One region of the Streptomyces sp. NPDC051051 genome, then DNA from elsewhere that is predicted to be linked to it. Evidence: riboswitches for the same ligand, from Rfam matches in the RefSeq annotation. Region 1 holds a riboswitch; each other region holds the start of a gene.

The links. A riboswitch is a leader RNA that binds a small molecule or an ion and turns the genes downstream of it on or off. The one in region 1 is predicted to bind cyclic di-AMP.
Positions count from the first base shown of each region.
Region 2: it holds a riboswitch for cyclic di-AMP, as region 1 does, so the genes downstream of both, AB0N31_RS28120 (M23 family metallopeptidase) here and AB0N31_RS19850 (transglycosylase SLT domain-containing protein) in region 1, are expected to answer to the same signal.
Region 3: it holds a riboswitch for cyclic di-AMP, as region 1 does, so the genes downstream of both, AB0N31_RS29215 (NlpC/P60 family protein) here and AB0N31_RS19850 (transglycosylase SLT domain-containing protein) in region 1, are expected to answer to the same signal.
Region 4: it holds a riboswitch for cyclic di-AMP, as region 1 does, so the genes downstream of both, AB0N31_RS22340 (M23 family metallopeptidase) here and AB0N31_RS19850 (transglycosylase SLT domain-containing protein) in region 1, are expected to answer to the same signal.

Region 1 is NZ_JBFBCB010000024.1:108,161-110,335, reverse strand. Features, by position in the region: gene AB0N31_RS19855 (HAD family hydrolase) at 1-497, shown strand, start outside; gene AB0N31_RS19850 (transglycosylase SLT domain-containing protein) at 555-1,037, opposite strand; cyclic di-AMP (ydaO/yuaA leader) riboswitch at 1,043-1,226, opposite strand; gene AB0N31_RS19845 (polyprenyl synthetase family protein) at 2,118-2,175, shown strand, end outside.
Region 2 is NZ_JBFBCB010000044.1:43,200-45,374, reverse strand. Features, by position in the region: gene AB0N31_RS28125 (GntR family transcriptional regulator) at 1-104, opposite strand, end outside; gene AB0N31_RS28120 (M23 family metallopeptidase) at 293-1,036, opposite strand; cyclic di-AMP (ydaO/yuaA leader) riboswitch at 1,050-1,217, opposite strand; gene AB0N31_RS28115 (pitrilysin family protein) at 1,428-2,175, opposite strand, start outside.
Region 3 is NZ_JBFBCB010000048.1:47,433-49,607, reverse strand. Features, by position in the region: gene AB0N31_RS29215 (NlpC/P60 family protein) at 1-934, opposite strand, end outside; cyclic di-AMP (ydaO/yuaA leader) riboswitch at 984-1,159, opposite strand; gene pcrA (DNA helicase PcrA) at 1,391-2,175, shown strand, end outside.
Region 4 is NZ_JBFBCB010000030.1:930-3,104, forward strand. Features, by position in the region: gene AB0N31_RS22335 (aldo/keto reductase) at 1-107, opposite strand, end outside; gene AB0N31_RS22340 (M23 family metallopeptidase) at 342-1,376, opposite strand; cyclic di-AMP (ydaO/yuaA leader) riboswitch at 1,384-1,543, opposite strand; tRNA gene AB0N31_RS22345 (tRNA-Met) at 1,850-1,923, opposite strand; gene AB0N31_RS22350 (dihydrofolate reductase family protein) at 1,990-2,175, opposite strand, start outside.

The DNA of each region.
Region 1 (2,175 bases):
AGGTGGGCGAGGTGTACGCGGCGGTCGACCAGGACGGCGTCGACGGGCTCACGCTCATCGAACCGGGCTATCTGATGCCGCACCCGACGCTGCCGGCCCTGCGCGTCGGAGCGCGCGACGACCTGTGGTGCGAGCCGATCAGCAAGGTCCTGCTGCGCCATCCCACCCTGTCCGACGACGAGTTGGCGGCGACGGCCCGTTCGGTGGTCGGCTCGCTGGCCACCGTCACGATGTCCGGGCCGGGCACGGTGGAGCTCCAGCCGTGCGGCGTCACCAAGGCGACCGGACTGGCCCTGGCGGCCGAGCACCTCGGACTGCGGCCGGAAGACACGATCGCCTTCGGCGACATGCCCAACGACCTCCCGATGTTCGACTGGGCGGCGCACGGCGTGGCGATGGCCAACGCCCATCCGGAACTCAAGGCGGTGGCCGACGAGGTGACGACGTCGAACGAGGACGACGGCGTGGCCGTCGTCCTCGAAAGACTGTTTCCCTAGTTCGGCGGAGCCCCGTCACCGGGGCCCTCGCCCCCGGTGGACCGGTGGGGGCAGCCGTCAGTAGGCGCCGAAGACGTTGTCGATCGAGCCGTACCGCTGGGCCGCGTAGTTGCAGGCGGCGGTGATGTTGGCGACCGGGTCGTACGGGTCGAAGGCGGTGCCGGCCACGTGGTAGGCGGCGAAGGTCGGGTCGATGACCTGGAGCAGGCCCTTGGACGGGATGCCCGCGGCCGCGTTGGAGTCCCACAGGTTGATGGCGTTCGGGTTGCCGGAGGACTCCCGCATGACGTTGCGGTAGATGCCGTCGTAGGTGCCCGGAATGCCCTTTTCGGCCATGATCGCGAGGGACTCGCGGATCCAGCCGTCGAGGTTGTCGGGGTACCCGGCCGTGGTGGTGGCGGCCGTGGTGACCGACGCCGTGGTGGCCGCGGAGGCGCTGGTCGAGCCGATGAGCGGGAGGGCCAGCACGGCGGCGCCGGTGGCGGCGACGGCGAGGGTGCGGGCGAGGCGGGTGCGGCGGTGCTGAACGGCGGCAGGCATGGCGAAAGGTTCCTCTCCGGCGCCTACGAGGTGAGCTGTCGGGTTCGGGCTGGAAAGTGCCCGGCCGGCCGCCGCGGGAGTGCGGCGACGCGACTTCACCCCGAGCCGGTCCGGTACGTGCGTGACGTGCGGTCCGGCGACTTACCTGGGTCCCCCGCTCCTGCCGTGCGTGAGTGTCGGTCGATGGATGACGGGCGGCGGCAGGATTAGGCGTCTGCCCGACAGGCCGGGAACGTATGCGAGAGCGCATGTCCGGAACAAGTGCCGGATTCACAGATGGCACCTATTGACCTTGATCGGAGGTGTATGCCCGCTTGATCCTTTGCGTTCGCCGATCGTCAACTCGTCGACGAGCAAAGCGGAATCACAACTTCCGCGCCAGGTCGGCCGCGTGTGCGTGCAGTGAGCCAACTCACCAGCGTCCACAAGACGGGTAAAACGGGCATTGGGCGTCAAGTCCCTTTTAAAGGGGCGTGCGTGGGGTGTGTCTTCGCCGGGTCCGGTGGAGCAACCGTCTCGTCGTCCTCCTCCGTGCGCGTGCCGTCGCCCGCCGGGACCTCGCCGCTGTCGCCGTGGGCGGGCGCGTGCCGCGGCGCGGTCGCGGAGCCGGACCGGGGTGTGCTCCCGGGAGCGCCGGTAAGGGCTCGCCCGTCGGCGGGTGCTGCGCGCGGGCGTACCGGAGGGTTCCGTCGGGCACACGATGCGGAGGTGCTAGTGGGCCGTCTCGTGGGGGAGGGCGAACGGATGCGCAGGCGCGTGGTCCCCTCCCGTGGGGTCGGCGGGGAGGGTGGGTCCGACGGCTGCGGCCGGGTGGGGGCGAGGGCGGCCGGGCGGGTTCGCCGGTCCGTTCCGGCCGCTCGCGCCGACCGCTCGTACCGATCGATCGGCGACATGACGGGCGCGATCCGGCGCCGTCCGGCCGCTCGGGGGACGCCTCCCGGTCGAGCGAAGTTCGAGACGGGGGGACGTGGGGCCTGTCGGTGATCGAAACGTGACCGGATACGCTGACTTGAGTGAGGGCAGCGACCTATCGACAAACCGCGTAATCGCCAGAAGACACCAGCAGACAGGAGACCCCTCGTGACCGTCGTCGGGCCGTTCGGGCTGAGCGTGCGGGACCAGGCTCTGGAAGCCGATG
Region 2 (2,175 bases), on a different contig from region 1:
CGGCGTGCGAGGAGTTCCTCGGTGAGGCGGCTGCCGCGCTCGTAGACACCCGCGACGATGTCGTCCCGGATGGCCGTGCACACCGAGTGCGCCGGAATACGCATGACCGACCTCCGCCTTAATCCCCGTGAAACGTCGACGATTGACGTGTGTTCCGTGACTCTATTGCAATCAGCGGGAATTTCCGATGGCGGGCCGGAATCCAGGGATATTTTTCGGACAGTACGGTCCCGGAAACGACGAAAGCCCCGGCCGCGCGGGCCGGGGCCGTACGATCTGTCGCCGTACGTCGTCAGATGTGCACACCGTGCTTGCGGAGGTAGGCGACCGGATCGATGTCCGAGCCGTACTCCACGCCGGTGCGGGCCTCGAAGTGCAGATGCGGGCCGGTCACGTTACCGGTGGCGCCGGACAGGGCGATGCGCTGCCCCGGGGCCACCTTCTGGCCCACCGAGACGCTGATGGACGACAGGTGGCCGTACTGGGTGTACGTGCCGTCGTTCATCCGGATCACGACCTGGTTGCCGTAGGCGCCGCCCCAGCCGGCCTCGACGACGGTGCCGAGGCCCACCGCGTGCACGGGGGTGCCGCTGGCGGCGTGGAAGTCGATGCCGGTGTGGCTGCCGGAGGACCACAGCGAGCCGCCGGACCGGTAGCCGGTGGAGACGTAGGAGCCGCTGATCGGCGAGACGAAGGCGTTCAGGCGCTCGCGCTCGGCCGCGCGGGCGGCGCGGACCCGGGCCTCGCGCTCCGCCTCGGCCTGGGCGGCGGCCTCCTGGCGCGCGGCCTCCGCCACGGCGGCCTGCTTCTGCGCGGCGGCCTGGTCGTCGATCCGCTCGGCGACCGTGTCGCCGATCGTGACGACCGGGATGAGGCCGGTCTGCTCGACGGCCTTCTCCGCGGCGAGGGCGGGGCCGGAGGCGACGGTGCCGATGACGCCGGTGGTGGTGAGCGCAGCGATGCCCGCCGCGCGGGCGGTGGTGCGCTTCATCCTGCTGGGACGACGGTGCTTCCCGGTGGCGCAAGTGGACGCCATGAAGTTGAGCGGTCCTTTCCTTCCCTCTCGCCTACCGGGTTAGCTGACGGGTTCGGAGCAGGAAGGTCTCCTACGGACCCCCTCGCGGCTCGCGCGGGCGTCCGATTCACCCCAGGGACTGTCTGGTTGGGTCCCCGGCTCCCCTGGCTCGCGCCGTGGGGGGACTCGGCGATGACTGTCCGGTGCCGCGGACGCGGCGCACTGCCTGACGAACAGCCCGGTTGAAACTAGACGCGGCGGCCGTCGATCCCCAAACAGAACGCGGCTTTTGTAGCGCATGCCACAGGGCAGACAGGCAGCCTTTCCCTCAATTCGGACATCAAGGAGCCCTGGTGGCACATCCGTCCACCAGGGCTCCTGCGCGCGGCCTCACGGCCGCCGGTCCGCGTTCCTACTCCGCGGAGACGACCTTCACCTCACCGATGCCGAGGGCCTCGACCGGCGCCTTGATCGCGGCCGCGTCGCCGACGAGGACCGTCACCAGGCGATCCACCGGGAAGGCGCTCACGACCGCCGCCGTGGCCTCCACGGTGCCGGTCGCGGCGAGCTGCTGGTACAGCGTGGCCTGGTAGTCGTCCGGCAGGTGCTGCTCGACCTGGTCGGCCAGCGTGCCCGCCACGGCGGCGGCCGTCTCGTACTTCAGGGGCGCCACTCCGACGAGGTTCTGCACGGCGACGTCCCGCTCGGCGTCGGTCAGACCGCCCTCGGCGAGGGTGCGCAGCACCTTCCACAGGTCCTCCAGCGCGGGACCGGTGTTGGGGGTGTCGACCGAACCGCTGATGGCGAGCATCGCGGCGCCCGAGCCGTCCGGCGCGGACCTGAGGACCTGGCCGAAGGCGCGCACGCCGTAGGTGTAGCCCTTCTCCTCGCGCAGGACGCGGTCCAGCCGGGAGGTGAGGGTGCCGCCCAGGCAGTACGTGCCGAGCACCTGCGCGGGCCACACGCGCGCGTGCCGGTCGGCGCCGATGCGGCCGATCAGCAGCTGCGTCTGGACGGCCCCGGGGCGGTCCACGACGACGACCCGTCCGGTGTCGTCGGCGGTCACCGGCGGCACCGGCCGCGGCTGGGCCGCGGACCCCGTCCAGGCGCCCAGGGTGTCGCCCAGGAGCGCGTCGAGGTCGACTCCGGTGAGATCGCCG
Region 3 (2,175 bases), on a different contig from region 1:
CCTGGTCGTAGGTGACGCGCGGCAGGGAGACGCCGGCGGCCTTCCAGGCGGCTTGGGTGAGACCGGAGCAGTCGTAGGAGTCCGGACCGGTCGCACCCCACACGTACGGCTTGCCGATCTGCGCGCGGGCGAACGCCAGCGCCCTCTCGGCCTTGGTGGCGTACGAGGAGTCCGTGGACGTGGAGGGGGACGACGAGGGCGTCGACGTGCCGGTGCCCGCCGGATCCGACGCGCCGGCGCTCTCCTGCTGCGCGGCCGCCGTCTGCGCCGCCTGCTGCTCGGCCAGCTCGGCGGCCTTGCGGGCGGCCTCCTGCCGCTTCCGCTCCTCGATCTTCGCCAGTCGCGCCTTCTCCTCGGCCGTCAGCTGCGACAGCAGCGCGCGGGCGGAGCCGAGCTTCTTCTGGACGGCGGCCTTGGCGGTCCTCAGGTCGTTCTGCGAGTCGGTCAGCGTCCGGAGGCTCTGGGAGGCCTCCTGGCGCTTCTTCATCGTCTCCGCCTGGTCGGCGAAGTAGTCGTCGACCGCGCCCTTCTGGCGGTCGGTCACCCGCCCCATCAGCTGCGTCTGGTCGAAGTAGTCCTGCGGGGAGTCCGCGAGCAGGAGGGTCGCCGTGTCGGGGGCGGAGGCGCCGGTGCGGTACTGGGCTGCGGCGTAGGTTCCCAGCTCCTCGCGCGCGTCGTTGAGCTTCTGCGCGCGCTGCGCGACGTCGTCGAGGAGGGTGTCGACCTTCTTGCGCTGCTTGGTCGCCTTCTCCTTGGCGGCGTTGTACTTCTCGGTGGCCGACTCCGCCTGGCGGTAGAGGTCGTCGACCTTCTTCTCGACCTCCTCCAGGCTCGGCCTGTCGTCGGTGGAGGGGGCGGCGGTGGCCGTCTGCGAGAGCAGGGCCACCGAGGTGAGGGCGGCGGTGGCGAGAGCGGGCGTACGGATGCCTGCCATGCGCGTGCTCGCGGGACGCGGCTTGCGGTGCTGCGACGCCAAGGGAGGCGACTCCTTCCAGTTTCCGCCTACCGGGTTAGCTGTCGGGTTCGGGCGAGGATGCTTCGGAAGGGTTGCCCTACGGCTCGTCCTCCCCGGAGGGGAGTGAGCCGATTCACCCCAAGGTCTCGGTGGGTCCCCGGCTCCGGCTGCCGCGGGGCGCACCGGACTCGGCGGAGGCCGCGCGGCCCGGCGAGGTTCGCCGGAAGGGGTCGAGCGGCCTGCCCGGCACGGTAGCCAACTGGTGTGCCCCCTGTGAAGGTTGGTGGGTGATATGCCCGATACATTTTCGTGACCTCCGGACGGTTTGCCGTCCGCGGTCACCGACGGTGCAAGGGGGGCGCCGGAAGGTGAGGGGTCGGGATGTTTCCCGGACGGCCTCGGGTTGTCGGTGGGGCGGCCTAGACTCGGAGAGCGATGAGCAGCCTCTTTGACGACAGCTTCCTGGCGGACCTCCAGGCCCCCCGCGGCCACGACGAGGAACCCCCGCCACCGCCCGAGGACGATCACTCTCCGGAACCGGTTCCGGACGATCTGTTCGGCGGGAAGTTCGACGTGCCGCCGGACCGGGACACCCACTACCGCGACGGCGCCCCGCGCCCCCCGATCGACGCGGCGGCACTCCTGGAGGGGCTCAACGAGAACCAGCGCGCGGCCGTCGTCCACTCCGGCACCCCGCTGCTCATCGTCGCCGGTGCCGGCTCGGGCAAGACGCGCGTGCTGACCCACCGCATCGCCCACCTCCTCGCCGAGCGGCATGTCCATCCGGGCCAGATCCTCGCGATCACCTTCACCAACAAGGCCGCGGGCGAGATGAAGGAGCGCGTCGAGCAGCTCGTCGGCCCGCGGGCGAACGCGATGTGGGTGATGACCTTCCACAGCGCGTGCGTGCGCATCCTGCGCCGTGAGAGCAAGCGGCTCGGCTTCACCTCGTCGTTCTCGATCTACGACGCCGCCGACTCCAAGCGCCTGATGGCCCTGGTCTGCCGCGACCTCGACCTCGACCCCAAGCGCTTCCCGCCCAAGTCCTTCAGCGCCAAGATCAGCAACCTCAAGAACGAGCTGATCGACGAGGAGGACTTCGCCGCCCGGGCCGCCGACGGCTTCGAGAAGACCCTCGCGCAGGCCTACGCCATGTACCAGTCGCGGCTGCGCGAGGCGAACGCCCTCGACTTCGACGACCTGATCATGACGACGGTCAA
Region 4 (2,175 bases), on a different contig from region 1:
ACGGCGAAGGAGGCCTCCTCGTCCGCGGTCCAGCCGAAGACGTTGCCGCCGAGGGCGAGCGGGAAGACCTCGAGGCCGGAGGAGCCGAGCTTGCGCAGGGACGTCATGTCCGATGACAACACCCTGGCCGGAGGCGCGCATTCCGCGCCTCCGGCCAGGGTTCACGAACATCCGGGAAACATCCGGGCGTAGACCTCACCGACCCCCGTGACACTTCCCGGAAGACCTCGGGAGACCCGGCAGGGCCCCGAGGAGACTCTCAGGGACCGGCAGGGATCCCGAGGAGACTCTCGGGGCACCCGGCGGAGTCCGGGTCGCCGGGGAGCTTCTCCGGCGGCTTCTCAGGGGTTGAGTCCCTTGTCCCGGAGCCAGGCGGCCGGGTCGATGCCGGTGCTGCTGCCGCCGGGGTGGACCTCCAGGTGGAGGTGGGCCCCGGTGACGTTGCCCGTGGCGCCGACGCGGCCGATGATGTCGCCGGTGGCGACCTTCTGGCCGACGCTGACGCCGATGGAGGACTGGTGGGCGTACCAGATCTCGGTGCCGTCCTCGAGGGTGAGCACGGTCTTGTACCCGTACGACCCGTCATAGCCGGCGGAGGTGATGGTGCCGCTGTGCACGGCCTTGATGAGCGTGCCGGTGGGGGCGGCGAAGTCGAGGCCGGTGTGGTACCCGGAGGACCAGTAGGCGCCGGCCTGACCGAAGGTCGAGGTGATGGTGTACGAGGAGGTCGGCAGCGCGTACTGCTTGGCCAGTTCGGCGAGGCGCTCGGCCTCCGCCTTCTTGGCGGCTTCCTCTGCGGCCTTCTTCTTGGCGGCCTCGGCCTTGGCCGCGGCCTCCTTCTCGGCCTTGGCGGCGGCATCGGCGGCGGCCTTGGCCGCGGCGGCCTCGGCGGCCTCCTGCGCCTTGGTCTCCATCTGGGTCTGCTGCGACTCGGCCTGCGCCATGATCCGGTTGCGCAGCGCCTCTCCGGCGTCGGCACCGCTGTCGGCGCTGTCGGCGGCGACGGCCTCGGTGCCGAAGGCGCCGAAGGTGCTGAGCGCGGGCGCCGTCTCCTCGGGGGTGTCGTCGTCCGAGATGAGGGAACCCACCGAGGGGAGGTCGGGCATGGAGATGGAGACGGGCGACTTGCCGGTGTTGGCGCTGGCCATGCCGGCGCCGCCGACGGCGGCTATGACGCCGACGCCGAGAACGGTGGAGCTGCGGGCGAGTCCGCCGCGCTGCTTGGCGACGCGGTGCTTGCCGCGCACCGGACGAACGGAGTCCGCGGTGGGGTTCCATTCCTCCCAGGGGCCCTCGTCGGTACGGTAGGTGCCGTAGCCGAAGGTCTGCTGGCCGGGCACGGCGGGGGCTTCTGGGGCAGGCCGGTTGGACGCCACGCGGGCGTGCTCCTTTCCTTCCGTCGCCTACCGGGTTAGCTGACGGGTTCGGAGCGGGAAGGTCTCCTACGCGCGTATACCGGCCGTGACTGTACGGCGGCTTCCGCGCGATTCACCCCAAGTTGGTGGTTCCCCGGTTCCCTTGCGGGATTCGACGCGTGCGCGCGGAGCCGCCTCTTGTGACGGCTGGGACGACCGCGCTGCGTTATCGAACGTTAATAGACGCGGGGGCGGGATTCCAAGCCGTTCGGCTTGATCAACAACATTCATGGCCTGGACTTTCAGCCCAGGACCGATGAAAAACGGGCGAGTTGACCGGCCGCCCGAACGGTTCAGCGGTCACCGGGGTTTTGATGGTGACTCAGATGTTATGCGCAGGGCTCCGAGGCGTTCACCGTCCGTGACGGGAAGGATCGCCCTGACGCACCGAGGGCCGGAATCCCGTGATCAGGATTCCGGCCCTCGGCCTTGAGTAGCGGGGACAGGATTTGAACCTGCGACCTCTGGGTTATGAGCCCAGCGAGCTACCGAGCTGCTCCACCCCGCGTCGGTGTGACACCAGTCTACGCCACGCGGGGGACGCTCAGAACCACGGTCGGCCCCGGAGGACCGGTCAGGGGGTCCGGCGGAGCAGATGGCCGTTGGGCGCCTTCGCCTGCTCCTCGTACTCGGGAAGGACGACGACGTCCGCGCCCGCCGCGGCCAGCAGGCCGCTCCCGTCGGCGTCGGTGACGAAGGTGTCCGGCTCCCGCCAGGCCGTCACGACCCGGCGCACGCCCGCGTCGAGGATGAGACGGGC